DNA from 2 places in the Mesorhizobium sp. B2-4-1 genome. Region 2 is predicted to be linked to the other one. Evidence: predicted binding sites of a transcription regulator. Region 2 holds the regulator's gene; the other holds the start of a gene.
What was found. Region 2 encodes LexA, which represses DNA repair genes until DNA is damaged. Its sites were predicted from a motif close to TGTTCNNNNTGTGTTCNG; they were not measured.
Positions count from the first base shown of each region.

Region 1: the regulator LexA is predicted to act here: its motif matches at 5,278-5,295, upstream of FJ949_RS02280 (metallopeptidase family protein).

Region 1 covers NZ_VFVN01000001.1:439,530-454,593, forward strand. Annotated here, with positions in the region: gene FJ949_RS02240 (SRPBCC family protein) at 1-16, shown strand, start outside; gene FJ949_RS02245 (SRPBCC domain-containing protein) at 59-562, shown strand; gene FJ949_RS02250 (FAD-binding oxidoreductase) at 623-1,789, opposite strand; partial or broken gene FJ949_RS02255 (ATP-binding protein) at 1,818-1,940, opposite strand; gene FJ949_RS02260 (CoA ester lyase) at 2,004-2,900, shown strand; gene FJ949_RS02265 (DUF1737 domain-containing protein) at 2,956-3,162, shown strand; gene FJ949_RS02270 (hypothetical protein) at 3,149-3,826, opposite strand; gene FJ949_RS02275 (TetR/AcrR family transcriptional regulator) at 3,997-4,626, shown strand; gene FJ949_RS02280 (metallopeptidase family protein) at 4,646-5,068, opposite strand; gene FJ949_RS30575 (hypothetical protein) at 5,319-6,374, shown strand; gene FJ949_RS02290 (DUF6504 family protein) at 6,316-7,791, shown strand; gene FJ949_RS02295 (error-prone DNA polymerase) at 7,788-11,144, shown strand; gene FJ949_RS02305 (Trm112 family protein) at 11,522-11,770, opposite strand; gene FJ949_RS02310 (LON peptidase substrate-binding domain-containing protein) at 11,790-12,461, opposite strand; gene trxA (thioredoxin) at 12,625-13,617, opposite strand; gene FJ949_RS02320 (prolyl-tRNA synthetase associated domain-containing protein) at 13,696-14,193, opposite strand; tRNA gene FJ949_RS02325 (tRNA-Gly) at 14,411-14,485, shown strand; gene pcaF (3-oxoadipyl-CoA thiolase) at 14,732-15,064, opposite strand, start outside.
Region 2 covers NZ_VFVN01000008.1:107,197-122,260, forward strand. Annotated here, with positions in the region: gene trpD (anthranilate phosphoribosyltransferase) at 1-327, shown strand, start outside; gene trpC (indole-3-glycerol phosphate synthase TrpC) at 332-1,144, shown strand; gene moaC (cyclic pyranopterin monophosphate synthase MoaC) at 1,147-1,647, shown strand; gene glp (gephyrin-like molybdotransferase Glp) at 1,647-2,852, shown strand; gene FJ949_RS20900 (alpha/beta hydrolase) at 2,868-3,698, opposite strand; gene FJ949_RS20905 (AMP-binding protein) at 3,866-5,491, shown strand; gene kynA (tryptophan 2,3-dioxygenase) at 5,488-6,324, shown strand; gene kynU (kynureninase) at 6,388-7,635, opposite strand; gene FJ949_RS20920 (TetR/AcrR family transcriptional regulator C-terminal domain-containing protein) at 7,632-8,309, opposite strand; gene lexA (transcriptional repressor LexA) at 8,777-9,520, shown strand; partial or broken gene FJ949_RS20930 (ComEC/Rec2 family competence protein) at 9,514-11,963, opposite strand; gene gltX (glutamate--tRNA ligase) at 12,067-13,491, shown strand; gene gltA (citrate synthase) at 13,674-15,002, shown strand.

The DNA.
Region 1 (15,064 bases), on a different contig from region 2:
GGCGTCAAAAGGCTGAAAATCATTGCTTCTCAGCCGAAACAATCATTCGGAGGCATCGATGTTGCATATGCCAGTGCCAACTTCAGCCGTGCAGAGCATGACCAATGGCGAGACCGTTATGGCCCAGGCCGAAATCGGCGCGCCGGCCGAGCGCGTCTTCCGCGCGCTGATCACGGACGAGGTCGAACAATGGTGGGGGTCCGCCGACACCTACCGGATGGTGAAATGGTCGGCAGACCCTCGCGCCGGCGGCCGATGGGCCGTCACGGTCCGTGGAGCCGACGGCAGGGACCTACCGGCCAACGGGGAATTCCTCGATATCGAGGTGCCGCGCCGGATCGTGCAGACAAGGGCCTATGCCTGGGACCATCCGACGCTTGGCCGCCGGCAAACGACGGTCGCCTGGCTGCTGGAACCAACCGCTGCGGGCACGCGCCTCGCCATTTGCCATGGCGGCTTTGCCGGGCTGGCCGAAGCGGCGGCCGAACATGCCGAGGGCTGGGGACGCGTGCTGGGCTGGCTACAGGCGTATTTGGGTGCGGGAAGCCGAGTGGCGGCTTAGCCGACTGGTGGCGGTGCAGACCCTTTTGATGTCAGCGTCAAAGAGGGACCTTGACTCGGCTCAAATCACATTCAACTCGCGGAACGCCCGCCCTTCGGCAACGCGTTCGTAGCCAAAGGGGGAGCAATCGATCGTGCGGTAGCCACCATGGACGATCAACTCGGCCAGCGCCTTGCCCACGGCGGGCGCCTGCTGCAGGCCGTGGCCGGAAAAGCCGTTGGCGAAGAGGAAATTGCCGACTTCGGGATGCGGGCCGATCACCGCGTTCTGGTCGAGCGTGTTGTAGTCGTAATGGCCGGCCCAGGCGCGCGTCGGCTTGATTGCCTCGAAGGCCGGGATGCGGGTCGCCAGCACCGGCCAGATCACCTCTTCGAACAGCGGCCAGTCGACGTCGAAGTCGGCGGGATCGGCCGGACCGTCGCCGTCTTCCGGCTCGGCGCCGCCGGTGAGATAGACCGAGCCTTCCGGCCTGACATAGATGCCGGACGGGTCGACCAGCAGCGGCATGTCGGCATATTTCTCGCGCGCCTCGAAGACGAAGACGTTGCGCTTGCGCGGCTCGACCGGCAGCGCCAGCCCGGCGAGTGCGGAGACCTTGCCCGCATTCGGCCCTGCGGCATTGACGAGGATGCCGGTCTCGAGCCGTTCGCCATTGTCGAGGCTGACGCCGGTAACGCGGTCACCCTGCCGCTCGATGCCGGTGACCGAAGCATTGATGAAGTCGATCTTCTTCTCACGCAACGCCTTGCGGAACAGCATCAGCATCGCATGCGCGTCGAACCAGCCCTCGCCGCTGCGGCCATAGGCGCCGGCGGTGATGCCCTCGGCCGACAGCCAAGGGAAACGGCGCACGAGTTGTTCGGCGTCCTCCAGCAAAATGTCGGCGCCTTCGGCAAGCTGTGCCTCGTGGTTGGCCCTGAGGATCGGCAGCCCGGCCTCGCCGGCGAGAATGAGATAGCCGCCCTCGCGAAAACCGATGTCGGCGTCGGCGCCGAATTCTTCCTTCAGCCGGCGGAACAGTTTCAGCGTGAATTGCGACAGGCGGATATTTTCCGGAATGGAGAATTGCTGACGGATCGAGGCCATGGATAGCGTTGTCGCCGCGTGGGAAAATTGCGGGTCGCGCTCGACCAGCGCGATCCTGCCGGAAAAGCCCTCCTCGCGCAGATAATAGGCAATCGAGGAGCCGACGATGGCTCCGCCGATGATGACGATGTCGTAGCGCACTTTTTTCTCCGATCCGCTGCCGGCGTCCTTACGCGACCGGCAAAACAATCTCGAAGCGCGTGCCGCGCTCGGAGTCAACCAGCCTGATCGTGCCATCCTGCGCTTTCAGGAGGGCCAGCACGATGCCGAGCCCCATGCCGGTGCCCCCGGTAGAGCACCGCGCGAGGCCGCCTGCTCCCTTGCCTCAACCCGCGGCAGGCGGCATAGATTTGGCATGACGACCGATCCCTACCGCCCGCGCCGCTCGGTGCTCTATGTCCCGGCCTCGAACGACAAGGCGCTGGCCAAGATGGCGCAGCTTGCCTGCGACACCGTCATCATCGATCTGGAGGATGCCGTCGCCCCGGCCGACAAGGCCGCGGCGCGCGAAAGGCTGGCCGGCATCTTCAGCAATCGTCCTGATACCAACCATAGTGGCCGGCGCTGCGAGATGGTGGTGCGCATCAATGCGCTCTCGAGCGAATGGGGCGGCGCCGACCTGCTGGCGGCGGCCAAGGCGGAGCCGGACGGCATCCTGCTGGCCAAGGTCGACACGCCCCGCGACGTGCTCGAGGCGGGTGACGTGCTCGACGACAATTCCGCCCCCGACAGCGTGAAACTATGGGCGATGATCGAAACGCCGAAGGCCGTGCTCAATGTCGGCGCCATCGCCGAACTTGGCCGCGATCCTGCCTCGCGGCTTGATTGTTTCGTTGCCGGAACGAATGACCTGATCAAGGACACCGGCATTATGGCGACGTCGGACCGGCGTTATCTCCTGCCGTGGCTGATGCAGATGGTGCTGGCGGCGCGTGCCGGCGACCTCGATATCGTCGACGGCGTCTTCAACGATTTTCGCGCGCTCGATGCTTTCAGCCGCGAATGCACGGAAGCGGCCGCCATGGGCTTCGACGGCAAGACGCTCATCCATCCCGCCCAGATCGAGGCGGCGAACCGTGCCTTTGCGCCATCGGCGGAGGCGGTGGCCAAGGCCCGCGCGGTGAAGCAGGCCTTTGCGCTTCCGGAAAATGCCGGCAAGAACGTGATTGCGCTGGAGGGAAGGATGGTCGAACGGCTGCACCTTGCGCAGGCCGAAAAACTGCTGGCGAAGGCGGCGGCCGTCGGCGCATGATGTGCCGTGTTGGATTGCCGATCGCGGGCGATGGACTGACGACAGGAATTGAATGATGAAACTCTACCGCTTTCTCACCGCTCCGGACGACGCCAGCTTCTGTCACAAGGTGACGGCGGCGCTGAACAAGGGCTGGCACCTGTTCGGCTCCCCCACCTACGCCTACGACAAGAAGACCAAGACCATGCGCTGCGGCCAGGCCGTGGTGAAGGATGTCGAGGGCCAGGAATACGGGCCGGACACCAAGCTCAGCGACTGGTAGCCCCTCGCATCCACAGCCACGCCGCCAGCCAGGCGATCGATGCCGCAAGCATCGCCAAGCCCAGGTCAAGAGCCAGCTCCGGAACGAACGCACGAAGCGCGATCGGCACCGCGCCAATGAGATAAAGAGCGAGAGGAATGCGCGGCACGCCTCTTGCAACGGCGAGAGAGATTACAAACGCGAGCGTTCCAACCAGAAAAAGAACCGAACTGGCGACCAGAGCCAGACCGAGCGGTCCGGCTCGCAGCTCGACGATGGTTGTGAGCGGAAGCTTCGAAAATACCAGATTGATCACTGCTTCCACGCCTACCAAACTTGCCAACGCAACGAAGTTGATGACAAACGCGATAGTGCCGAACAGCCCCGCGCGCCGGCCAAACGCAAGAAACAGGCCCACGACGAGGCCAAGTGCCAATATCTCGGCGACTGGTGCGAGAAGTTGCGTCAGATCGGTGGTCGCGATGAGCGAGCTGCGTTTAGCCGCGTTGACCAGAAGAATAAGCGCGCTTCCCATCCCGGCGACGGCGGCAAGCCGATAAAGCGTGAGGCTGGGCACGGTCGCGCTCGACCGAACAATCGCGAAATTCTCCTGCTGAAGTTCTTCGGCTGGACTCTGATGCGAAATGACCGATTGCGGGCGGGGTGGGGCTGTTCTGGCGAGCATGTTCGTCTCCTCAGTTGGGAATTCGGGAGCCGCGAAGACCGCAGGCCTGTTCCGATCCCATCTGTAATCACTGCTTACATCCTCTGGCCGGAATTGTAAACGGCGATTACATAAATCGCGGAATCATGCTACAGAGGCGGGGAGCTGCTCCACGGAACGAAGGGAAAGAGATGGCAAAAGCCAAGGCGTCTCATCGCACTGGTTACCACCATGGCAATTTGCGGGAGGTCCTGATCGATGCCGCGGTTCAACTGGTCGAGGAAGGCGGCCCCGACAATGTGAGCGTGCGCGAAGCCGCAAAACGTGCCGGGGTTTCCCCCGGCGCGCCATTCCGTCACTTCAGCAACAAGACCGCGTTGATGACGGCTGTCGCGGAGCAGGCAATGAGCCGATTCCGCTCGGAGATCACGAATGCGGTCGAGAAGGTTGCGACGGACGATCCGATCGAACGCTTTGCCGCTGTTGGAATCGCCTATTTGCGCTGGGCAATTCGAAACCCCACCCACTTCCAGATCATCTCGACACGCAATCTTATTGATTGGGATGCTTCGGAGTCGCTGCGTCACGATAATGAAGCGGTGCGTTCGCTGATGGAAGCGTCAATGGCAGAAGCACAGCGGCGAAACATGCTCCGGTCGGACGACATGGCAGAGACCCAGATAGCCGCGAGGGCGCTCGTCTACGGGCTCGCACGCATGTACATTGATGGACATTTTGCGCAATGGGCAGTGGCAGGACATACCGGGGAGCAGACTGTGCAGAACGTATTAAAACATTTCGTCACACTCATTGTGAAATGACGGCCTGACGTAGAACCGGTCACTCGGCTGCCTCTTCGATCTTCTCCATATCGTCGTCCGAGAGGCCGAAATGGTGGCCGATCTCGTGGATCAGCACATGGGTGACGATGTCGCCCAAAGTCTCCTCGTTCTCGGCCCAGTAGTCGAGGATGGCGCGGCGATAGAGCGTGATGCGGTTCGGGCCTTCGCCGGTCTGCGGGTTCCAGCGCTCGGCAATGCCGCGTCCCTCGAATAGGCCGAGCAGGTCGAAGGGCGTTTCCAGCGACAGGTCGTCCATGATCTCGTCGGTCGGGAATTCGGCGATCTGGATGACGATCTCGCCGGTCAGCTTGCGAAAATCCTCGGGTAGATGGGCGTAGGCCTCCAGCGCCAGGAACTCGATCTCGTCCATCGACGGCGAAAGCTGGTCGTGCCAAATGCGGGTCTTGTAGATGCGGGCCATGCTTTGTCCTTTGATCCCGGCATATAGGCTTTTGGGCCACAATCGGCAAATGACGCGGCGGCCAACCCCAGGATTGCTTACGGCACCGGGAGCCGTTTCGCATGACTTGAGGGGCGGTCGGCTGTCCGACCCATGTTGGCCCTCTTATCGGAGAGGAATAAATTCCCCCATGAGTCTGCTTGACTCTTCGGGTCGCCTCTGGAATCTATAAGAACATAACAGGAACAATTGTGAGTGGACACTGACCGTCATGGCGATGAGCGCCGTGGCGCGGGAGACTGTTTTTGCCCTGCGCCGCCAGATCGCGAAGATCGAGGGAACGCTGCCCGAGCGCCTGCAGGCGCCGGCCGGCGCGGTTTCCGACGCCGGCATGGCCGCCGCGGACCGCACCGTGGTCCGGCGCGGCATCGCCGTAGCCAGGCCGGATGCTTTCCTGCGCACCGGCATCGGCCGGCTCGATGCCGCCCTCGGTGGCGATTGGGGCGGCGATTTGGGCGGCGGCCTGCCGAAAGCGGCCTTGAGCGAAATCCATGGCGTCGAGACCCGCGATGCCGGAGCGGTCGCCGGCTTCGCCCTGTCGCTCGCCAGCCTGATCCTCAAGCCCAGCCTGATCCTCAAGCAAGGGCCGCGATTGCCGGTGCTGTGGATCGGCACCCAGGAGGTTTTTCGCGAGGCGGGCTTTCCCTATGCCCGGGGCCTTCACGCCGCCTTCGGCATCGAGCCGGAGCAATTGCTGTTTTCCGAGGCGCCAAGGCTCGCCGATGCGCTGTGGGTCGCCGAGGAGGCGGCCCGCATGACGGCGCTCGCCGCCGTCATCCTTGAAGTCCGCGGCAATCCGCAGCGGCTGGACCTGACCGCGACGCGCCGGCTGCACGCCCGCGCGCAGAGCGCCGGCCGGCCGGTCTTCCTGCTGCGGCAGGCGGCCGAACCCGAACCGACGGCGGCGCCCGTCCGCCTCATCGTCTCGCCGGCGCCGGCAGGGCCGCGCGACACGGTCGCCGGGCCGCTTGCCGGCTCGATCGGCCGCCCCGCCTTCACCATCAGCATCGGCAAGAGCCGCACGGCCCTGCCAGGACAATTCATATTGGAGTGGAACCCCGATGAACGCATATTCGATGAAAGACGGATTGGGGAAGAACGAGCAAAGAATCCTGTCCCTGTGGTTTCCCTATCTCGCGGCCGAACGGATCCTGCGGCAGCGCCTGGGGCGGTCCTGGCGTTCCCGGCCATCGGATCACCGGCCGCTGGTGATCAGCCATCGCGACAGCAACGCGCAACGCATCTTAGCCCTCGACGAGCGGGCTGAGGCGCTGCATCTGAAGCCCGGCATGGGCATCGCCGATGCGCGCGCCATGCATCCGTCGATCGACATAATGGAGGCCGATGCCGAAGCCGACCGGCGCCTGCTCGAAGGCCTTGCGGACTGGTGCGACCGCTATACCCCGCTGGTGGCGCTCGACGGGACCGACGGCCTGTTCCTCGACGTCACCGGCTGCACCCATCTTTTCGGCGGCGAACGCGCCATGCTGGACGAGATCCTGTCGCGCTTCTTCCATCAGGGCTTCGACGTCCGTGCCGGCCTTGCCGCGACACCCGGCGCCGCCTGGGCGGCGGCGCGGTTCTGCGGCGACCGCATCGTTGCCGGCGGCGAGGAGGAAGCGCTCCTGGCGCCCTTGCCGCTGGCGGCGCTACGCATCGCGCCGGAAACCCGCGCCAGCCTGGAAAGTGTTGGCCTGCGCACGGCGGGCGCGGTGATGGCCGCGCCGCGCGCGCCGCTCGCCCGCCGCTTCGGTGCCTCCCTGCTCTTGCGCCTCGACCAGGCGCTCGGCCGTCTCGACGAGGCGGTGTCGCCGCGCCTGCCCGTCGCGCCGCTTTCGGTCGAACGCCATTTGGCCGAGCCCGTCACGCTGACAGAGGACATAGAACGGCTGGTGGGCATGCTGGCGACGACCCTGAAGATCGACCTCGAGCGGCGCGGCGAAGGCGCGAGAAGCCTGGCGCTGCTCTTGTTCCGCGTCGACGGCGCCGTCAGCCGCATCGCGCTCGGCACGTCGCGACCGATGCGCGAACCCCGGCTGATCCAGAAATTGTTCCATGAGCGGCTGGCCGCCCTCGAGCAGCATATCGATGCCGGCTATGGCTTCGACCTGGTGCGGCTTTCGGTGCTGGCGGCGGCGGCCTTCGACATGCCGCAGGCCGACCTGACAGGCAAAACGACCGACGACGGCGCCGATATCGCGCTGTTCGCCGACCGCATCCGCGCCCGGCTCGGCGAGGGCGCGGTTCTCAAGCCGGTCGTCGTGGAAAGCCATCTGCCCGAGCGTGCCGTCGCCACCATCCCCTTCACGGAAACCCCGCGCCGCATCACGCCGCCGAAGAAACCGGACAGGATGCAGGCGCCGATGACCATCTTCCCGCCGGAGCGGCCGATCCGGCTTTTCCGCTCGCCCGAGCCGATTGAGGTGCCGGCCACCGAAATGCCCGAGGGACCGCCGCTGAATTTCCGCTGGCGGCGTGCGCTCTACAGGGTCGCCCGCGCCGAAGGCCCTGAACGCATCGCGCCGGAATGGTGGCGTGAATTTTCGAGCGACGAAGCGGCGTCGACACGCGACTATTTCCGCATCGAGGATGCCGACGGCCGCCGCTACTGGCTCTACCGGCAAGGTCTCTATGGCGGCTCTGAAATCCCGCCGCGCTGGTTCCTGCACGGGGTCTTCGCATGAACGCGCTGACCGCCATTCCCTATGCGGAATTCGGCATCCAGTCGAATTTCTCGTTCCTGCGCGGCGCCTCCAAGCCGGAGGAGCTGGTGGTCGCGGCCAAGCTCATGGGGTTCTCCGCGATCGGGCTCGCCGACCGCAACACGGTGGCGGGCGTGGTGCGCGCCTGGCAGCAGGCCAAGGTCGAGACGCTTGCCTACCACCCCGGCAGCCGGCTGGTTTTTTGCGACGGCACGCCTGATATTCTCGCCTATCCGCGGAACCGCAAGGGCTGGGGACATCTGTGCCGCATGCTCACGCAAGCCAATCTGCGCGAGGAGAACGAAAAGGGCGCGACCCTTCTGCGGCGCGACGACCTTCTCGAATGGGGCGAACTGATGTCGCTGGCGGTCCTGCCCGCTCTGGCGACAGGCGCGCAAGACAGCCTTGCCCTGCTTCGCCAGCTCAAGGACCGTTTCGGCGGGGCCCTGCGGCTCGGTGTCTCGCCCGACTACGCGGGAAACGACCGCTTCAGGATCGAGCAGGCGGCGGCGATGGCGGAGCTGGCCGGCCTGCCCTTGATGGCGACCAACGACGTCCTCTACCACACGGCCGAACGCCGCCCGCTGCAGGACGTGCTGACCGCGATCCGTCTCAACATTCCCGTTTCGGAGGTCGGGCTGGAACTCACGGCGAATGCCGAGCGCCATCTGAAACCGCCGCTGGAGATGGCGCGCCTGTTCCGCAGGCACCCGGAGGCACTGGCCGAAACGCTGCGCTTCGCGCAGGAGCTGACCTTCTCGCTCAGCGACCTTCAGTACAATTACCCCGACGAGCCGACGCAATCAGGGCTCGGCCCGCAGGCGGAGCTGGAAAGGTTGGCGCGGGAGGGGGCGGCCAGGCGCTATCCCTCGGGCGTGCCGCAATCGGTGACGAGGCGCATCGAGGAAGAGCTCGCCCTTATTGAGCGCCTGAACTATGCCCGTTATTTCCTGACCGTCCACGACATCGTCAAATTCGCCCGCAGCCAGGATATTCTCTGCCAGGGGCGCGGTTCGGCCGCCAATTCGGTCGTCTGCTTCTGCCTCGGCATCACCGAGGTCGGGCCGGAGCGAATCGACACGCTGTTCGAACGCTTCATTTCCGAGGAGAGGAACGAACCGCCCGACATCGACGTCGATTTCGAGCATGAAAAGCGCGAGACGGTCATCCAATATATCTACGAGAAATACAGCTCCAAGCGCACCGCGCTGGCCGCCGCCGTCATCAGCTATCGCGGCCGCTCGGCGCTGCGCGAAGTGTCGAAGGCGATGGGCCTGTCCGAGGATGTCAGGGCATCGCTCTCCGGCTCGATCTGGGGCTGGTCGACCTCGGAGCTCGGCGAGAAGGAAGCCCGGGCCGGCGGCCTCGATCGCGCCGACCCCATATCGCGGCACGTGATGGAGCGTGCCAACGAGATCATGGGCTTTCCCCGTCACCTCTCCCAGCATGTCGGCGGCTTCGTCATCACCAGGGACCGGCTCGACGAGATCGTGCCCATCGTCAAGACGGCGATGGAGGAACGCAAGATGGTCGAATGGGACAAGGACGATCTCGACGCGGTCAAGATCCTCAAGGTCGACGTGCTGGCGCTCGGCATGCTGACTTGTCTCAAACGCGCCTTCACTCTGCTGACGGACCATTATCCGCAGGCGCGAGACCCTTACGGGCAGCCCTATGTCCTTGCCACCCTGCCGGAAGAGGCGAAGCCGGTCTATAAGATGATCGGTCGCGCCGACACGATCGGCGTCTTCCAGATCGAATCGCGCGCGCAGATGTCGATGCTGCCGCGTCTCAAGCCAAAAGAATTCTATGACCTTGTCATCGAGGTGGCGATCGTGCGGCCCGGCCCGATCCAGGGCGACATGGTCCACCCCTATCTGCGCCGCCGGCAAGGCAAGGAGCAGCCCGAGTATCAGAAACCGGAGCTGGAGGCGATCCTCCACAAGACGCTGGGCGTTCCTCTGTTCCAGGAACAGGCGATGAACATCGCCATCGTGGCCGGTGGCTTCAAGCCTGGCGAGGCCGACGAGTTGCGCCGCGCCATGGCCACCTTCAAGCGCACCGGCACGATCGGCAATTACCGCCGGCGCATGATCGACGGCATGGTCGGCAAGGGCTACACCCGGGATTTCGCCGAACGCTGTTTCAAGCAGATCGAGGGTTTTGGCGAATACGGCTTTCCCGAAAGCCATGCCGCCTCCTTCGCGCTGCTGGTCTATGCCTCCTGCTGGTTCAAGACCTTCTATCCCGACGTGTTCTGCGCCGCGATCCTGAATTCACAGCCCATGGGGTTTTACCAGCCGGCCCAGCTTGTTCGTGATGCACACGATCATGGCGTCGACATCCGCGAGGTCGACGTCAATTTCTCCGTCTGGGACTGCACGCTGGAACAGGCGACTTTCGACCCGGCCCACATCCTGCCGCGCCATGCCGACATGCGCGGCGTCATCGCGACGCAGCACGCAGTGCGGCTCGGCTTCAGGCAGATCAAGGGACTTTCCAAGGAGCGCATGGACGCCTTCGTCGAGCGGCGCGGTTCAGGCTACGCATCCGTGCGGGATGTCTGGCTGCGCTCCGGCCTCGATGTCGCCGAGATCGAAAGACTGGCGCAGGCCGATGCCTTCCGCTCGCTCGGCCTCGACCGCCGCGCCGCACTTTGGGCGGTGCGCGCCCTCGACGGCAAGAGTGCCGCCGAAAAGCTGCCGCTTTTCGATCAGCCGGCGCTGCGGCTACGCGAGCTGGAGCCGGAGACGAAGCTGCCGAAAATGCCGCTCGGCGAGCATGTCATCCACGATTACCGCTCGCTCGGCCTGTCCTTGAAGGCGCACCCGGTCGCCTTCCTGCGCGAGCGGCTCGACCGGGCCGGCGTCACGCCCAATGCCAGGCTGTGCTCGGTGCGGGACGGACGGCGCGTCTCGGTCGCCGGGCTCGTTCTGGTGCGGCAGCGCCCCGGCAAGGGCAATGCGGTCTTCCTGACGCTGGAGGATGACGAAGCCGTCGCCAACGTCATTTTCTGGCAGCGGACCTTCGACCGCTTCCGTCCCATCGTCATGGGCGCGCGCTTCGTCAAGGTCACCGGCAAATTGCAGTCGGAATCGGATGTCGTCCACATCGTCGCCGAGAAGATCGAGGATCTGACGCCCTGGCTCACGGTGTTGCTGGAGAAGGTCGACCAGGCCAGTTTGCCGGGCGCCGGTTCTCAGGGGCATGCCTCGAGGGAGGATCCGGATCGTCCCGGCCGGCCCGCGATGCGGAACCCACCGGCCGGGCAGGATTTGGCAACACTGTCGGAAGAAGCGGAAAGCGTCATGCCCAGGGGCCGCAATTTTCAGTAGACACATCAATGCCTTCGTCATCCACCGGCGGAGCAAGGAGCGAAGCGACGCGGCGCGAGGATTCATGCCGCGACGTCTCCGCACCGCAGCGGTGCGAAACTTGACGCTGGCGGGCGAGCCCCCCTCTCGCCTGCCGGACCCGGCCCTTCGCTGTCGCTTCGGGCGCTCTTCGTTCGCAAAGCCAAGCAATTGGCTTTGCGTCCACTTCATGGACCACTCCTCGCCCCCTCAAGGGGGAGATTGGCAGTTTCAACGCTCCGCCAATTCCTGCAACAATGGAGATTGGCGAAGGCGGAGGTGACATTCGATCTCCCCCCTTGAGGGGGAGATGCCCGGCAGGGCAGAGGGGGGCGCCGTAGAATGCCGACCGATAATTTTCACGTCGAGCCGGCCGGCCCGCCCAGCCGCGGCGGCAGCACGTCTTCCGCCGAGATGCTCCGTGCCTCCGAAGGCAGCATGATCGGGATGCCGTCGCGCACGGGATAGGCGAGCTTGGCGGCCCGCGAGATCAGTTCGCCGCGCTCGGGATCCCAGGCCAGCGGCCCCTTGGTCAGCGGGCAAGCCAGCAGCTCCAGCATCCTGGGGTCGACATTCGCTCTCTTTCCGTCACGCCCATCCGCCGCCATCGTGCCCTCTCTCAACATCCTACTGCAGGCTCGAGCCAAAATCCTCGTTCTCGCGCGCCAGCGCAATTTCGGTGATGGCGATCAGCGTTTCGGCGCGGGTCTTGAGATCGGCCGCTTCGAGCAGCGCCTGCTTCTCGGCCGGTCCATAGGGCGCCATCATCGACAGCGCGTTGACCAGCATGGCGTTTTCGGCCCGGCTGACGCTTTCCCAGTCGGCCTCCAGGTCGTTGGCCTGCAGATAGGAGCGGAACGCCCGCAGCAGCGCCGGCCGGTCGACCTCGGCGGCCGCCTGGTCGTCGTCGAGATCGGCGAGAAAGGGGGCGATCTTGCCCTGGCGGAACGGCGTCTTGACCGTCAGTTCATGGGTGACACGGAACCGGCACACGCCCTGCAGCGAAATCAGGTAGCGGCCGTCGCCGGTCTCGGAAAGCGCTATGATGCGGCCGGCGCAGCCGACATTGCAGAGTTCCGGCTCGCCATCGTCGCGCAAGGCGCCGTCGAGGCTGGGCTGGATGACGCCGATCAGCCGGGAGCCGGCGATCGCCTCGTCGACCATCTGCAGGTAGCGCGGCTCGAAGATGTTGAGCGGCATGCGGCCGCCTGGCAGCAGAAGCGCGCCCTCGAGCGGAAAGACCGGGATGGTCGACGGCAGATCCCTGGCGAGCCGGTAGTGAGCGTTTCCCGCTTGCACCTCGTTCCTCCGATCGCTTCGCCTGGGAAGCGCCTCCATGCCGCGATCCGCCTGTCGCTGCCCGGGGTTGTTGGCTTCCCGAGGGAAAGGCGGGCCGGATTCGTCCTATCTGGCGCGGCCGGCGCCGGGTGCAAGCCCCGCGCGACCATTCGGCCGCGCCGGCTCAGGAAAACAGCAGCGACGACAATTTGCGCCGCGCGGCAAGCGTCGCCTCGTCCGTCATGCCCCAGGCCTCGAAGAAGCGCAGCAATTGCGCCTTGGCGCCGTCCTCGTTCCAGCCGCGGTCAGCCTTGATGATGGCCAGGAGATTGTCGGCGGCCGCATCGCGCTCGCCCCTGGCGTTCTGGACCATGGCCAGATCGAAGCGGGCCTGGTGGTCGCCGGGATTCTCAGCCAGCCGGCGCTCGAACTCCGCTGGGTTGCCGAGCTCGGACGCTTGCGCGGCCAAGGCCATCCTGGCGCGCAGCGCGGCCAGCGGCGGCGCATCGGCCTTGGCCTGCGGCGCCCGCGCCAGCATCGCCTCGGCGCCTTCGGTATCACCAGCCTCGAACAGCAATTCGCCCAACCCGGCTATCGCCTCGATCGTCTCCGGCGCCTGCTCGAGCACGGCGTCATAGATGTCGGCCGCCGTCTGCACGTCGCCGGCCGCGCGCGCCTCGGCCGCCGCCGCCAGCGCCTCGGTTACATCAGCCGCACCATTGCCCTTGCCGCCGACCTTGTCGATGAACTGGGCGATCTGGCTCTCGGGGATGGCGCCCATGAAGCCATCGACCGGCTGGCCGTCCTTGAAGGCGATGACCGCGGGAATGGACTGGATGCCGAGCTGGCCGGCGATCGAGGGATGGTCGTCGATGTTCATCTTGACCAGCTTGACCTTGCCGCCGGCGGCGCGGACCGCCTTTTCCAGTTGCGGCGTCAGCTGCTTGCACGGCCCGCACCACGGCGCCCAGAAATCCACCAGCACCGGCTGGCGGCGCGATTCCTGGATGACGTCGGCGGCAAAGGCCGCGGTGGTCGTATCCTTGATGACGTCGCCGGCGGGGGCGGCGCCGGCCGCAGGTTTCTGCGGTTCCGCGCCGCCGCCATACTGCACCGTCGTGGCATACTGGCCGCCGCTGTTGCCAAAGGAGCCGCCAAACGGATTGTTGTCACTCATGTCGTCGCCCTTTCGGTGGCGCCAGCGGATCGGCGCACTGTCCTTGGTTGGAAACCGGTTTCGCCATCCATGTGGCGATCATGCCGAGACTTTCAAGATAGCAGCATCGTGCCCGGTTGCCTCGACGAATCTGACGAGGTCGCCCGATGCGATCGACGTCGTCGCCTCATTGGTCAGCGGATGCGCGTTGATCACCGCATGCCGCATCAGCGCCTCGTCGAGCACGACCTTGACCCTGTGCTGCGTGTCGTTGATCAGGCCAAACACCGTGACTGCGCCCGGGGCGACGCCGAGAAGCTCCTTCAGCATCTCCGGCTTGCCGAAGGAAACGCGGCCGGCGGCGCCGATCACATGATGGATCTGCTTCAGGTCGACGACAGCGTCCTCGCCGACCGTGACCAGGAAGAAGGCGTCCTTCTTGTCCTTCAGGAACAGGTTCTTGGTGTGGCCGCCGGCGATTTCGCCGCGCAGCGCCTGCGAATCGGCGACCGTATAGAGCGGCGGATGGCGTTTCGTCGAAACGGCGATGCCGAGTTCGGCAAGAAAGGCAAAGAGCTCGGCTTCGGTCCTGGGCATGGGGTTCTCGTCTTCGGCTGGTTTCCAGCCATGCCGTTTACGGCCAATGACATGGTCGAGACAAGACCACCGCGCGACGCGGCGCTGAATCCTTCCGGCTGCCGCCGGCGGCCTTGCCGGCCTCGTCCGGCGCATTGAAAAAAGCCTGCGATTTCCCTGTTGCAATCGCCGCGCTCTTCAGCCATATAGGCCCGGCTTGCGGCCCAAAGCCGCGCGAGCGGGTGTAGCTCAGGGGTAGAGCACAACCTTGCCAAGGTTGGGGTCGAGCGTTCGAATCGCTTCACCCGCTCCAAGTTTCCCTCCAGGGGAATCAAGCAATTAAGAGAAAAGCGCCGCCTAGTGCGGCGCTTCTTTTTTGCCCGTAGGTCATTGATATCTCCCACGACTTGGCGAGCCAGAGCACGATCTTTGTCGGCTCGCCACAGCGCTGGTCTGTTAGCGAATCGACAAGCTGACGAACGTCAACCGATCCATACCCGTGGCTGCTTCGCTGCGGATCGATGCAATCCGCCTGACTCGGACCGTCGCATCATCTCCGCTACGCACTGGCCAGAGCGATCGCGATACCCTGTCCGACACCGATGCACATCGTGGCCAGGGCCAGTCGTGCTTTTCGGGACCGCAACTCGAGCGCGGCAGTGCCGGTGATGCGAATGCCCGACATCCCAAGCGGGTGCCCGAGCGCGATCGCTCCGCCGTTCGGGTTCACATGCTCCGCGTCCTCGGGGATCCCGAGTTCGCGGAGCACGGCGATGCTTTGGGAGGCAAATGCTTCATTCAGCTCGATGATATCGAAGTCCGAAGGCGCGATGCCGAGGCGCGCGCAAAGCTTGCGTGTCGCCGGAGCCGGGCCGATCCCCATGATCCGTGG
Region 2 (15,064 bases):
ACCACGGGCGAAACGCATGTCGCCGAACTGATCGGCGGCGAGATCCGCACCTTCACCTTGACGCCCGAAGCGGTTGGCCTGGCCCGTCACACCAAGGAAGAACTGCGCGGCGGCGACGCTGCCTACAACGCCGAGGCTTTGCGCGCTATGCTGGGTGGCGCCGGGGGCGCTTTTCGCGACACCGTGCTGATGAACGCCGGTGGCGGCTTGGTGGTGGCGGGCAAGGCGACGACGCTCGCCGACGGCATGGCGACGGCGGTGCAAGCCATCGACAGCGGCCGGGCGCTGCAGGTGCTCGACCGGCTGGTCGAGATTTCGAACGGTTAGACAGATGTCGGACATCCTGCGCAAGATCGAGGCCTACAAGCGCGACGAGATCGCGACGGCCAAGGCGCGCGTGCCGCTGGCCGAGATCAAGGCGCGGGCGAAAGACACTGACGCGCCGCGCGGCTTTCTCACAGCACTTGAGGCGAAGCGCAGATCCGGCGGCTTCGCTCTGATCGCCGAGATCAAGAAGGCAAGCCCGTCCAAGGGCTTGATCCGCGCCGACTTCGATCCGCCAGCGCTCGCGCGGGCCTATGCAAAAGGCGGCGCCGCCTGTCTTTCGGTGCTGACCGACGCACCGTCTTTCCAAGGCGCGCCGGAATTTCTCACCAAGGCAAGAGCCGCCGTCACCCTGCCCGCGCTGCGCAAGGATTTTCTGTTCGATCCTTATCAGGTCCATGAAGCTCGCGCCTGGGGGGCGGACGCCATCCTGATCATCATGGCCAGCGTCGATGACCATTTGGCGAGCGAGCTTGAAGCGACGGCATTCGAACTCGGCATGGATGCGCTGATCGAGGTCCACGACGAGGCCGAGACGGAGCGCGCACTGAAGCTGTCGTCGCAATTAATCGGCATCAACAACCGTAATCTGCGGACATTCGAGACCCGTCTCGAAACCTCGGAACGACTGCGGGCGATGATTCCGGGCGGTTACTTGCTGGTCAGCGAAAGCGGCATCTTCTCTCATGACGACTGCCTCAGATTGCAGAAGAGCGACATCGGCACCTTCCTGGTCGGCGAAAGTTTGATGCGCCAGCAGGATGTGACCGCGGCAACGCGCGCGCTGCTCACCGGCAAGGCAGCGGCCGAGGCCGTCTGACGATGACGGCCGCCCTCACCCATCTCGGCCCGCAGGGCCAGGCCAACATGGTCGATGTCGGCGGCAAGGACGAAACGACGCGCACCGCTGTCGCCGAGGGTTTCGTCTCGATGCGGCCCGAGACGCTGAAGATGATCCTGGCCGGCAATGCCAAGAAAGGCGATGTGCTGGGCACCGCGCGCATAGCCGGCATCATGGCAGCGAAGAAGACGCATGAGCTGATCCCGCTCTGCCATCCGCTGCTCTTGACCAAGGTCTCCGTCGACATTGAGCCCGATCCTGCCCTGCCCGGACTGAAGATCGTTGCGCTGGCGCGCGTCACCGGCAAGACCGGCGTCGAGATGGAAGCGCTCACCGCGGCTTCGGTTGCCTGCCTGACCATTTACGACATGGCCAAGGCGGTCGACCGTGCCATGGTCATCACCGGCATCCGGTTGGTCGAAAAGACCGGCGGCAAGTCGGGCGACTACAAAGCCGCTGGCGAAGATGGGGCGGTCGCCTGATGGCGCTGCTTCCGGTCGCAGCAGCGCTCGAACGCCTGCTGGAGGGTGCTGCGCCGCTTGCGAGCGAAAGCGTTTCGCTCCTCGAGGCCGTGGATCGCGTTCTCGCGGAACCGGTGGTGGCGTTGCGCACCCAACCGCCCTTCAACGCCTCTGCCATGGACGGATACGCGGTCCGCGCTGTCGATGTCGCGTCCGTGCCGTCCCGGCTTTCGGTGATGGGCGTGGCGGCGGCCGGGCGCGGCTTTGACGGCGCCGTCGGCAAGGCGCAGGCCGTGCGCATCTTCACCGGTGCTCCGCTGCCGCAAGGCGCAGACACCATCGTCATCCAGGAAAACGTTCGTGACCTCGGCGGCGGCAGCATCGAGGTGGTCGAACCGACGGCCGAGGGGCGCAACATCCGCCGCTTCGGGCTCGATTTCTCCGAGGGCGACATCCTGCTGGAAAAAGGCCGCGTGCTCGATCCGGCAGCACTGTCGCTTGTCGCCTCGGCCAACCATCCCCGGGTGGGCGTCGTAAAGCGGCCGCTGGTTGCCATCATCGCCACCGGCGACGAGCTGCTGCCGCCCGGCAGCGAACTCGGCCCCGACCAGATCATTTCGTCAAACGCCTATGGCGTCGCCGCCGCCGCGCAATCGGTCGGCGCGCATGCGCTTGATCTCGGCATTGCCGCTGATCGCGAGGAAGCCATCGCGGCGCTGGTCAGGAAAGCGGTCGCGGCCGGCGCTGATGTCGTCGTCACGCTTGGCGGCGCCTCGGTCGGCGACCACGATCTGATCCATGACGTGCTGACCGGCGAAGGCATGACGCTCGGTTTCTGGAAGATCGCCATGCGTCCCGGCAAGCCGCTGATGTTCGGCCGCCTCGGCGACATCAGGTGCATCGGCCTGCCCGGCAATCCGGTGGCGAGCCTCGTCTGCTCGCAACTGTTCCTGAAACCGCTCCTGGCACGCCTCGGCGGCCGCGATTTCCGGCAAGATATTCGTCAGGCAAGGCTGGGCGCCGCCATGCAGGCCAATGATCTGCGCCAGGACTATGTGCGGGCGGTGGTCAGGCAAGAGGCCGGCATGCTGGTGGCAACCCCTTTCAGCATCCAGGATTCCTCGATGCTGAGGATACTGGCCGACGCCAACGGACTGATCGTGCGCGAACCGTCTGCGTCCGCCGCGGCTGTAGGAAATGCCTGCAGCGTTATAATGCTGAGGTGAAGTTTCGCCGTTTTTCTACTCCGCAAGCAAAGTTCGTGTCAGCGGATGGACCGGATCAGCCAGGCCTTCGACAATGTCGTAATGATGTCGGTCCGGCTCGACCACCGCGCTCGTGACGGCACCAAGCCCTGTCCAGATATTGGCCAGCAAGGCGTTCTGGCGCAAGAACTCGGACCGCTCGCCGCCTCCGGCCCAGCACGTGACGCGAGCGCCATCCATGGGCCGCAGCAGCGCCGGGCTTTCCGTCAGCGCCTCGGCTTCATCGATTTTCAGCGCCGCGTTCATGCCGGTGCGCATAAGCGGACGCAGGTCATGCAGGCCCGAAATCGAAACGACGTGGCGTACGCGCCTTGCCACGCCGGCCGCCAGGGGCGTTGATGTCGCCGCCATGCGGCTGGCGAGATGGCCGCCGGCCGAATGCCCGGTCAGCATAAGCGGTCCCCCGACCATCGCCGCCGCCTTGCCGATCGCCGCGCCGATCTCGTGGGAGATGCCGGCGATGCGTATGGCGGGGCAGAGCGTATAGGACGGCATCGCCACGGCAAAGCCGCTGTCAACCGAGCCCTTGGCGAGATGCGACCAGCTATCCTTGTCGGACTCCAGCCAGTAGCCGCCATGGATGAACACGACGAGCCCCTTGGGTGCCCCGGCGGGAAGGAAGAGATCGAGCCGGTTGCGCGGCCTGTCGCCATAGGCGATGTCGAGCTGAGCCCTGCCCTTTGCCGCAAGCGCATCGCGAAATGCCTGCGCCGGTTCGACCCATGCAGCTGGCCAGCGATCGCTGCCGGCGATGTTGGCGCCGTTGGCGTAGGCATTGTCCCAATCGGCAATGCGATGTTCGAGCATCGGCACCCTCCCCCGGACGGCATCGTTTCAGCCGATAGCAATGGCGATCGACAGCGGCAACGTCAATGCTCCGGGGGCAAAACATTTTAGGCTTGAAACAAATTTCGACTGGTGCGATCCTGTGCCTTGTTCAGCGATGGGCGTGAGGCAGACAGGGGCAGCCGAAAATGCTTGGGCCATCAGCGCATATCGACACGTTCACGCGCGATAACCTGCCGCCGCCGGATCAATGGCCGGACTTCCTGCTCGACGGCTTCGACTATCCCGAACGGCTCAATGCCGGCGTCGAACTGACCGACAGGCTGGTCGAGAAAGGGTTGGGCGACCACACCGCGCTGATCGGCAACGGCCGCCGCCGCACCTACAAGGAATTATCCGACTGGACGAACAGGCTGGCGCATGCGCTGGTCGAGAATTACGGCGTCAAGCCAGGCAACCGGGTGCTGATCCGCTCGGCCAACAACCCCGCAATGGTGGCCTGCTGGCTGGCCGCCACCAAGGTCGGCGCCGTCGTGGTCAACACGATGCCGATGCTGCGCGCCGGCGAACTCGCCAAGATCGTCGACAAGGCCGAAATCACCACAGCGCTGTGCGACACCAGGCTGATGGACGAGATGACCGCCTGCGCCAAGGACAGCGCGTTCCTCAAGCAGGTCATCGGCTTCGACGGCACCGCCAACCACGACGCCGAACTCGATCGCGCCGCCCTCGACAAGCCCGTCACGTTTACCGCGGTGCAGACCGGGCGTGACGACGTCGCCCTGCTCGGCTTCACCTCAGGCACGACAGGCGTGCCGAAGGCGACGATGCATTTTCACCGCGACCTCCTGATCATCGCCGACGCCTACGCCCGCGAGATCCTGCAGGTGACGCCTGACGACATCTTCGTCGGCTCGCCGCCCCTGGCCTTCACCTTTGGCCTTGGCGGGCTCGCCATCTTCCCGCTGCGTTTCGGCGCCGCGGCGACGCTGCTGGAACAGGCAACGCCGCCCAACATGGTCCACATCATCGAAACCTACAAAGCGACGATCTCCTTCACCGCGCCCACCGCCTATCGCGCAATGCTCAAGGCCATGGACGAAGGGGCCGATTTATCGTCGCTGCGCGTCGCCGTTTCGGCCGGCGAGACCTTGCCCGCGCCGGTCTTCGAGGAATGGACTGAGAAAACCGGAAAGCCGATCCTTGACGGCATCGGCGCCACGGAAATGCTGCATATTTTCATCTCCAACCGCTTTGATGACATGAAGCCTGCCTCCACCGGCAAGGCCGTTGGCGGCTATCAGGCGCGCGTCGTCGACGACGAAATGCGCGAAGTGCCGCGCGGCACCGCGGGCAGGCTCGCGGTGCGGGGACCGACCGGCTGCCGCTACATGGCCGATGCCAGGCAGAGCGACTATGTCCGCGACGGGTGGAACCTCACCGGCGACACGTTCTGGCAGGACGAGGACGGTTTTTTCCACTTCGCAGCGCGCTCCGACGACATGATCGTCAGTGCCGGCTACAACATCGCCGGCCCAGAGGTCGAAGCGGCGCTGCTGGCGCATGCCGATGTCGCCGAATGCGCGGTGGTCGGCGCCGAGGATGCCGAGCGCGGCCAGATCGTCGAGGCTCATGTGGTGCTCGTGAAAGGCGTGGCGCCAGACGCAATGACCGTCAAGCGTCTGCAGGATCACGTCAAGGCCACGATCGCGCCCTACAAATATCCGCGCTCGGTAAAATTCATCGCCGCTTTGCCCAAGACGCAGACCGGCAAGATCCAGCGCTTCCGGCTGCGCGCGGAGAAGATCAATTGAGCAAGCCCTACGACCCGTCCGCCGAGGGCGCGGAAATGTCGTTCAAGGAGCGCATGTCCTACAGCGACTATCTGCATCTGGAAAAGGTGCTCGAGGCGCAGGAGCCGCTTTCGTCAGCCCATGACGAGATGCTGTTCATCATCCAGCACCAGACATCGGAACTCTGGATGAAGCTCGCGCTGCACGAAATCGGCGCCGCAATCCGCTCCATCCGCGCCGACCGTCTCGAACCGAGCTTCAAGATGCTTTCGCGCGTCGCCCGCATCTTCGAGCAGCTCAACAATGCCTGGGACGTGCTGCGCACGATGACGCCCAGCGAATACACCGAGTTCCGCGACGCGCTTGGCCAGTCCTCGGGCTTCCAGTCGTGGCAGTACCGTGCCATCGAGTTCATGGCCGGCAACCGCAATCTCGCAATGCTCGGACCGCACAAGCACCGGCCGGACCTCAGCGAGAAACTGGAGGCGATCCTGGCGCAACCGTCGCTCTACGACGAGGCGCTGCTGCTGCTCGCCCGTAACGGCTTCGACATCGGTGCCGACGCAAGGCGTACGGACTGGCGCGAAACGCGGACCGAGAACGAAGAGGTCCTTGTCGCCTGGCAGATCATCTACCGCGACCCGCAGCGCTACTGGATGTTCTACGAACTCGCCGAGAAGCTGGTCGATTTCGAGGATTATTTCCGCCGTTGGCGCTTCAACCACGTCACCACGGTCGAGCGCATCATCGGTATGAAGCGCGGCACCGGCGGCACATCGGGCGCGTCCTACCTGAAGAAGATGCTGGAGGTGGAGTTGTTCCCGGAGCTGTGGAAGGTCCGCACCCGGCTCTGACGTAGCTTTGCCGACTGCATATCGTTATCCCGAACCCACTGCGCTTTTCTGAGCGACAGGCTCTTAAGTCACCGCCGCCTTGACGGCGAAACGCGCCTCCTGCCACGCGTCCGTGCGCAAAATGTCTTCCAGCACCTCGACAGCCTGCCAGACATCGACATAGCCGACATAAAGCGGCGTAAAGCCGAAGCGAATCGTGGATGGCGCGCGGAAATCGCCGATCACGCCGCGCTCGATCAAGGCCCGCATCACCTGATAGCCATGCGGGTGGAGGAACGAAACCTGGCTGCCGCGCTCATTGCCATCGCGCGGGCTTTCGAGTTCGAGGCCGTAGGCGCCGCATTTTGCCTCGACCAGTTGGATGAACAGATCGGTCAACGCCATGCTCTTCCTGCGCACCTCTGCCATGTCGACGTCGTTCCAGACATCGAGCGCCCCTTTGAGCGCGCGCATCGACAGCACAGGCTGCGTGCCGCAGAGAAACCGGCGGATGCCTGTGCCGACAGCAAAACCCTGTTCGAAGGCGAATGGCCGCGCATGGCCCCACCAGCCGCTGAGCGGCTGGCGGACATCGCCATGGTGGCGCTCGGCCGCGTAGATGAAGGCCGGGGCACCCGGGCCGCCATTGAGATATTTGTAGGTGCAGCCAACGGCGAAATCGGCATTCGAACGGTCGAGCTCGACGGGCAAGGCGCCGGCGGTATGGCAGAGATCCCAGACAATCAGCGCGCCGGCATCATGTGCCGTCCGCGTCAGCGCGGCCACGTCGCGCAACTGCCCGGATTTGTAGTTGACGTGGTTGACCAGGATGACCGCGACCCGCTCGTCGATCAGTTCTTCTATGGTCGGCGCATCGACACCCTCGAGCCGCAGCACCGTGCCCGGCCGCGTCGAGGCAACGCCTTCGGCCATATAGAGATCGGTCGGAAAGCTGTCCCCCTCGGCGACGATGACTGACCTGTCCGGCCGCATCCCGAGTGCCGCATGCAGCACCTTGTAGATGTTGATCGAGGTGGTATCGCAGACCACCGTCTGGCCGGCGGCGGCCCCGATCAGGCGCCCGAGTTGGTCGCCGAGTTCGACCGGCATGTCGAACCAGCCGGCGGTGTTCCAGGCGCGGATGAGATCCTGCGCCCACTCCTGCGTGGCGGCCTTCTGCAGCTCGCCGAACACGGCGGGCGAAGCGGCGCCCAGCGAATTGCCGTCGAGATAGATCACCCCCTGGGGCAAGGTGAAGCGGTCACGCATGGCACGCAGCGGATCCGCGGTGTCCATTGCCTCGATCGCTGCGAGATCGGGAATTTTGCTCATGGTCGCGATGTTCCTCGGTGAGAAGAGCGCCCTGGAAACGGGCCGGCTGTTTTGCCGCCCGGGCAAGGGCTGGCCGCATAGACGCGCAAGAACAGGGTGAACGCCCGGTTCGATCTTTGCTCGATTTCCGCCCGAGGCAGTTCCTCGAGCACCCCAACGATCCGGCGAACCTGGAGATCGCCGATCAAAAGACTGATGTAGATGTCGGCGGCTTCGGCAGGATCGTCACAGGCGATCAGGCCGGCCCGACTTGCGGTTCGAAGCAGGTCGCCAACAAGCGGCATTATGGCATTGCGGCCGAATTGCGCGATCGATTGGCCAAGCGTGCCTGTATCGTTGACGTCGCCGGCCGCGGCGCGATTGAGCGCCACCGCCTTGTCGCCCGTCACGAGGGTCAGCAGGACTGGCCCGAGCAAGTTCAGGGTTTCGAGCGGATCGCGCGCCTGGTGAAGGGCGTCCTCCAGCAGCTTCCTTGCCTCTCCCGCATTGGCTTCGATCAAGGATCGAAACAGGGTCTGCTTGTTGCCGTACCAGTTGTAGAGGGTTTCGTTCGAGGCCGATGCCCGCTTGGCGATAGCAAGCAGGGAGGCGCTCTTGTAGCCGGCTTCCCGGAGCACCGCATAGGCGGCCTCCTCTATCCGTTCGCGTCGCGCGGCCTGCTTCGGCGTGGTCATTGGTGTTCCTCTTCGAAAACCGTACATTATTATACGGTTTCGTCAAGCGAACGGGAAGCAAGGAGCGAGCGAACGCAGCCCATCGCGACCAGTGGTGGTGCCTCGTCGTTTTCCCGCAGGAAGTTGGCATTTTGGTTTCGTTTCGTTCACGAGCCGCAGGGGTTTTTAATCCGCCCAAACGCACCCCGCACCTGCCGGTCACCCAGCTTGCAGGCTTGTGCCAAGAGTGGAGACCGGTCGGGCCACAGGCCATTAACCAAAATAGTTTCAAAGGGCCCGGGAGCGCATTGACGACGGACCGCGCTGGCAGGATGCTGGCTGCGGGAGGGCATTTCGTTTCCGTCGCCTTAACAAATTCATTAAACTTTAAATGGTTGCGGAACACAACTGGAACAGATAGTGTTTGTTCTGGGTTTGTTTTCTGATTCTGGTTCCAGACCCTTCGTGCAATGCCTTTGGGGGCCGCCATGCTCACGCGCAAGCAACATGAACTCTTGATGTTCATCCATGAACGGCTGAAGGAAAGCGGCATTCCGCCGTCCTTCGACGAGATGAAGGAAGCGCTGGACCTCGCCTCCAAGTCGGGAATTCATCGGCTGATCACGGCGTTGGAGGAGCGCGGCTTCATTCGCCGCCTGCCCAACCGGGCGCGCGCGCTGGAGGTGCTGCGCCTGCCGGACTCGATCGCGCCGGGTCTTAACGCGGCAAAGAAGTTCTCCCCGAGCGTCATCCAGGGCAGCCTCGGACAGGGCAGCAGCCCTAGCCGGCAGATCAAGCCGGCGACGTCTTCGCGTCTGCCCGCTGCCGGCAATGACGACGATGCGGTTTCAGCGGTGTCGATCCCGGTCATGGGTCGCATCGCAGCGGGTGTGCCGATCGACGCCATCCAGCATCAGACGCATTCCATTTCAGTGCCGCCTGACATGATCATGGGCGGCGAACACTATGCGCTGGAGGTCAAGGGCGATTCGATGATCGAGGCCGGCATTTTCGACGGCGACACGGTCATCATCCGCAATGCCGACACCGCAAGTCCCGGCGAGATCATCGTGGCCCTGGTGGACGAGGAGGAAGCAACGCTGAAGCGCTTCCGCCGAAAGGGTGCTTCGATTGCGCTCGAGGCTGCCAATCCGGCCTATGAAACACGTATTTTCGGACCGGACAGGGTCAAGGTGCAAGGCAAGCTGGTCGGCCTGATCAGGCGCTACTGAGCGGGGTCGGCGGTGGGCTTTTCGGGTTTGCGGTAAGGCGGCAGTCCCCTTGCCTCGCGTGAGAATTTCCGCTGTTCGTGCCAAGGCCGATATGGCCTGTCGACGGCAAAGCTGACCCGTGCCGGTGCCGTCGCCGATTGCTGGTCGAAGAAGACGGCGGCACTTCCCTTACGAGCGAGCTGCCGCTTGGTGATGACGAGAACCAGCGGATTGTGGCAGGGATCGTAGCCCGCGGGGTCGTTGATGACGATCAGATCCGCATAGGAGCAGGCCCTCCAGGCGTCCTTGCGATCCTCCACCTGCGCGATGATCGCCCCCGAGGTATGCCGGGCCATGCACAGGCCCGTGAAGCAATAGAAAGGCGCTCCCGCCGGAAGTTGCGCGGGATCGAAGATGTCGAACTGTCGGTCTCCGCTGTCGAACAGTTCCGGCGCAACGATGGTTTCGGACTTCAGCGCGCGTTTCCAATTATCGACGGTGAATTCGTTCGGGCGCGCCCGGTTGATCGCGAGCTCGCCGCCGCCGATCGGCAACGCCACCAGGCGGGCATCCTCCGAAATCAGCACGTCCGGCGTGCGCGTGTCCGAGACGGTCAACAGGCCGGCGAGCGCGAAGGGAAGTGCCGCCAGCCGCAGCCATGTCGTGGCCATCGTCGCGATGACCAGGGCGATCGCCACCAGAAGGACGGATGCTGCGAAATCAACCCGACCGCGTCGACCGGCGAGCGTTGCGAGATCCATCCTGATATGGCGATCATCGCGGTCAGTCCCTTGCCCATCAGATAAAGGGATGGTCCATCGAACCCGAACGGCATCAGCAGCGCGCTGGCAACCGCAAGGAACATCACGACAGAAACGATCGGCATGACGGCAAGATTGGCGAACAGGCTGAGCGGCGACACGCGCTGGAAATGCCAGATGGCGAAAAGCGCCGTGGCGCTTCCCGCGATAATCGAGGTCATCGCCAGCCCACCTGTCGCCAGCAGCAATTTTCGCGTCAGCAGGCCAGGCAAGGTCCGTTGCGGCGGCGGGGTCCGCGCTTTGTCGGCTTTGCGATCCGACCAGCCGGCATAGGCGCCGACCAGGGCCGCGGTGGCGGCGAACGACATCTGGAAGCTCGGCCCTACCACCTCGTGCGGCGACACCACGATGACGGCGATCGCCGAAATAGCCAGATTGCGCATGGTGAGTGCCGCCCGATCGAACAGAACGGCGATCAGCATCACCGCCAGCATGATGAAGCTGCGTTCGGCGGCGACAACGACGCCCGAAATGACGAGGTAGGCGGCGATCGAGAAAAGTGCCGCCGCGGCCGCGTATTTCTTGACCGGCCGGCGGGAGGAAAAATTCGGGAACAGCGCGAAGCCGCCACGCAGCAGACCCATGACCGTGCCGGCGACCAGCGCCATGTGCAGCCCGGAAATTGAGATGATGTGGTAGATGCCGGTGCGTCGCATCGCTTCATTGATCTCGTCGGGAATCCCGGCGCGCACACCCACGATCAGCGCCGCGGCGATCTCGCCCTCGGCACCGCCGATGCTGCCCCTGATATGGTCGGCAATGCTTTCGCGAGCACTCTCGATGGCGGCTGAAAGGGCGGCCCACAGCGGCCTGTCATCGGCTGAGACGATTTTGGGGTTGCCGAGAAAGAAGCCGCTGGCGCCTATGCCGGCGAAGTAGCTGTCGAAGGAAAAGTCGTAGCTGTCCGGCCGCACCGGTCCGGTCGGCGGCAACAGCCTGGCATAGCCGGTCACGAGCGAACCGGCCGTCACTTCAGCCGGCACCTTGCGTGCCGAAAGGCGAACGCGCTCCGGCGCGTAGAGTAGTTTCGGCCGCGCGGTCGATGTCACATCGATGGTCAGCCGGATGCGCCCGGTCTCCATCTGGTCGACCGAAACGACGCGGCCGGTGATTTGCGTGGAGATTTCCGAGCCCAGCATCCGCGTTCCCGCTCGCCACGTCTCGACTTTGCCGGCGAGCATGCCGAGCGCGCACAACAGCGCCGCCATGAAGCACAGATGCGTTTTCGGCCATGAGCGTGAAACGAGCGCGCACAGCGACATCAGGATCGCGACCGCGACAGGCTTGGCAAAGCCCGGCTCCGCCGCCAGCGAAAAATAGGCGATCGATCCGCATGCCAGGAACACCGGCACGAGCAGGAAGGCTATGCCCCGATCGAGTTCGAGCTCGGACGCTCTGGCCACGCCGTTGCGCAGACGAGGCCATGAAGCACGGCCGAACTCACGGCGCAGACGCACGGCCGCGCCGGCTGCGGGAATGCCGGGCGGCGTGGAAACATCCGCCGGCGGCGACTTGCCCGGCTGCTGTAGGGGCGGCAACGCCAGCGGCAATGAGGCGGGCGCGGGCATGGCAAAAAGGGAGCGTTCGCTGACGCCGGCAACGACGTCCTCGCCTTCCTCCGCGCCCCGGCCCGCTCCAGCCATCGGGTCTGCCCCTTGCGCCCTCGACACCCTATGCTACATGAACGCGCAACGCGCGAAAGTGCGTGTGATCCGCACCCCGCTCCAGACGTTTCCCGAGAGTTGTATGTCCGACAAGGTTGTCACCCGTTTTGCCCCCTCGCCCACCGGCTACCTGCACATCGGCGGCGCGCGTACGGCGCTCTTCAACTGGCTCTACGCCAAGCACACCGGCGGTACGATGCTGCTGCGCATCGAGGACACCGACCGCGAGCGCTCCACCGATGCGGCGACAGCAGCCATTCTCGAAGGACTGACTTGGCTCGGCCTCACCTGGGACGGCGACGCCGTCTCGCAGTTCGAGCGCGCGCCGCGCCATCGCGAGGTGGCCGAGGAGCTGGTGCGCATGGGCAAGGCTTACTACAGCTACGAGACCCCTGCCGAGCTTGAGGCAATGCGCGACGCGGCGCGGGCCAAGGGCCTGCCGCCGCGCTATGACGGAAGCTGGCGTGACCGCGACCCTTCGCAGGCGCCTCCTGGCGTCAAGGGCGCGATCCGCATCAAGGCGCCGACCAAAGGCGAGACGGTGGTGCATGACCGTGTCCAGGGCGACGTGCGCTTTCCCAACAAGGATCTGGACGACTTCATCATCCTGCGCTCGGACGGCAATCCGACCTACATGCATGCCGTCGTCGTTGACGATCACGACATGGGCGTCACCCACATCATCCGTGGCGACGACCACCTGACCAATGCCGCCCGCCAGACCGTGATCTACAACGCCATGGGCTGGGATGTGCCTTCAATGTCGCACATACCGCTGATCCACGGCGCCGACGGCGCCAAGCTGTCGAAGCGGCACGGCGCGCTGGGCGTGGAGGCCTACCGCGCCATGGGCTACCTGCCCGAAGCGCTGCTCAACTACCTGGCTCGGCTCGGCTGGAGCCACGGCGACGACGAGATCATGTCGATCCAGGACATGATCGCATGGTTCGACATCGGCGATGTGAACAAGGGCGCCGCCCGCTTCGATTTCGCCAAGCTGGAGGCGCTGAACGGCGTCCATATGCGCCGCATGGGCGATGCCGAGCTGTTCGATATCTTCATTGCCACCTTGCCCTATCTCGAGGGCGGCCCGGCGATGGCCGCACGCCTCGACGACAAGAACAGGGCGCAGTTGCTGGCAGCGCTGCCGGGCCTGAAGGAGCGCGCCAAGACGCTGGTCGAACTCGTCGATGGCGCTGCCTTCCTGTTTGCCGCGCGGCCGTTGCCGATCGATGAGAAGGCAGCCCTGCTGCTCAATGACGATGCGCGCAAGGTCCTGCGTGGCGCTCACGACGCGCTCGAGGCGGTTTCAGGCGACTGGACGGCGGCCTCGGCTGAAGCCGCGATCCGCGACTATGCGACGGCCGGCGGCTACAAGCTCGGCGCCGTCGCCCAGCCCTTGCGCGCCGCCTTGACAGGCAAGAGCACCTCGCCCGGCGTGTTCGACGTTCTCGCCGTGCTTGGTCGCGAGGAGAGCCTGGCGCGCATCGCCGATCAAATCGATTAGGAGCAATCTGGCCCAAGAAGATTGGCATTGAAAGGCGCGTTTCGCAGTGCAACATTGAGCCTTGGCCCAATCTGGCACGCACTTCCTAAAATGCGGTCGCGAATACGCGCATTCGGTGACTTCGACGTGTCGCTTTGCAGAATTTGCCTTTGCCGGCATGAGGAAACAAGAAGGAGTTTGCAATGACCGAAGCTGCGACAAGACGGGAACTGGGCGGCAAGACCCAGGAAGCCACGGCAAAGCTGGAATTCGCCGGCAAGACGCACGAATTCAAGGTGCGAAGTGGTTCAGTCGGGCCTGACGTCATCGACATCGCCACGCTGTACAGCACCACCGGCGCCTTCACCTACGATCCCGGCTTCACCTCGACGGCAAGCTGCGAGTCCGAGATCACGTTCATCGATGGCGACGCCGGCATTCTCCTGCATCGCGGCTATCCGATCGACCAGTTGGCCGAACATGGCGACTTCCTGGAAGTCTGCTATCTCCTGCTCTACGGCGAACTGCCGACCAAGGCGCAGAAGGACGATTTCGATTACCGCGTGACGCGCCACACCATGGTGCATGAGCAGATGTCGCGCTTCTTCACCGGCTTCCGCCGCGACGCGCATCCGATGGCGGTGATGTGCGGCGTGGTCGGCGCGCTGTCGGCCTTCTATCACGACTCCACCGACATCTCGGATCCTTACCAGCGCATGGTGGCGTCGATGCGGCTGATCGCCAAGATGCCGACGATCGCGGCCATGGCCTACAAATACCATATCGGCCAGCCCTTCATTTACCCGAAGAACGAACTGAATTTCGCCGCCAACTTCCTGCACATGTGCTTTGCCGTGCCGTGCGAGGAATACAAGATCAACCCGGTCCTGGCGCGCGCCATGGAGCGCATCTTCATCCTGCACGCCGACCACGAGCAGAACGCTTCGACCTCTACCGTTCGGCTCGCCGGCTCGTCTGGCGCCAATCCGTTCGCCTGCATCGCCGCCGGCATCGCCTGCCTGTGGGGCCCGGCGCATGGCGGCGCCAACGAAGCGGCGCTGAACATGCTCGGCGAGATCGGCCATGTCGATCATATTCCGGAATTCATCGCCCGCGCCAAGGACAAGGACGATCCGTTCCGGCTGATGGGCTTTGGCCACCGCGTCTACAAGAACTACGATCCGCGCGCCAAGATCATGCAGAAGACCGCGCATGAGGTGCTGGGCGAACTCGGCATCAAGGACGATCCGCTGCTCGACATCGCCATGGAACTGGAGAAGATCGCACTCACCGATCCCTATTTCATCGAGAAGAAGCTCTACCCCAATGTCGACTTCTATTCCGGCATCACGCTGAAGGCGCTGGGCTTCCCCACCACCATGTTCACCGTGCTGTTCGCCGTCGCCCGCACCGTCGGCTGGATCGCGCAGTGGAAGGAGATGATTGAGGATCCGCGCCAGAAGATCGGCCGCCCCCGCCAGCTCTACACCGGCGCGCCGGAGCGAGACTACGTGCCGATCGCGAAGCGGTAAAAAGGAAGAAGTGAATAAAAGTGAGTAGTCAGTAGGGAAAGAGCGGTAATCCTACTCACTAC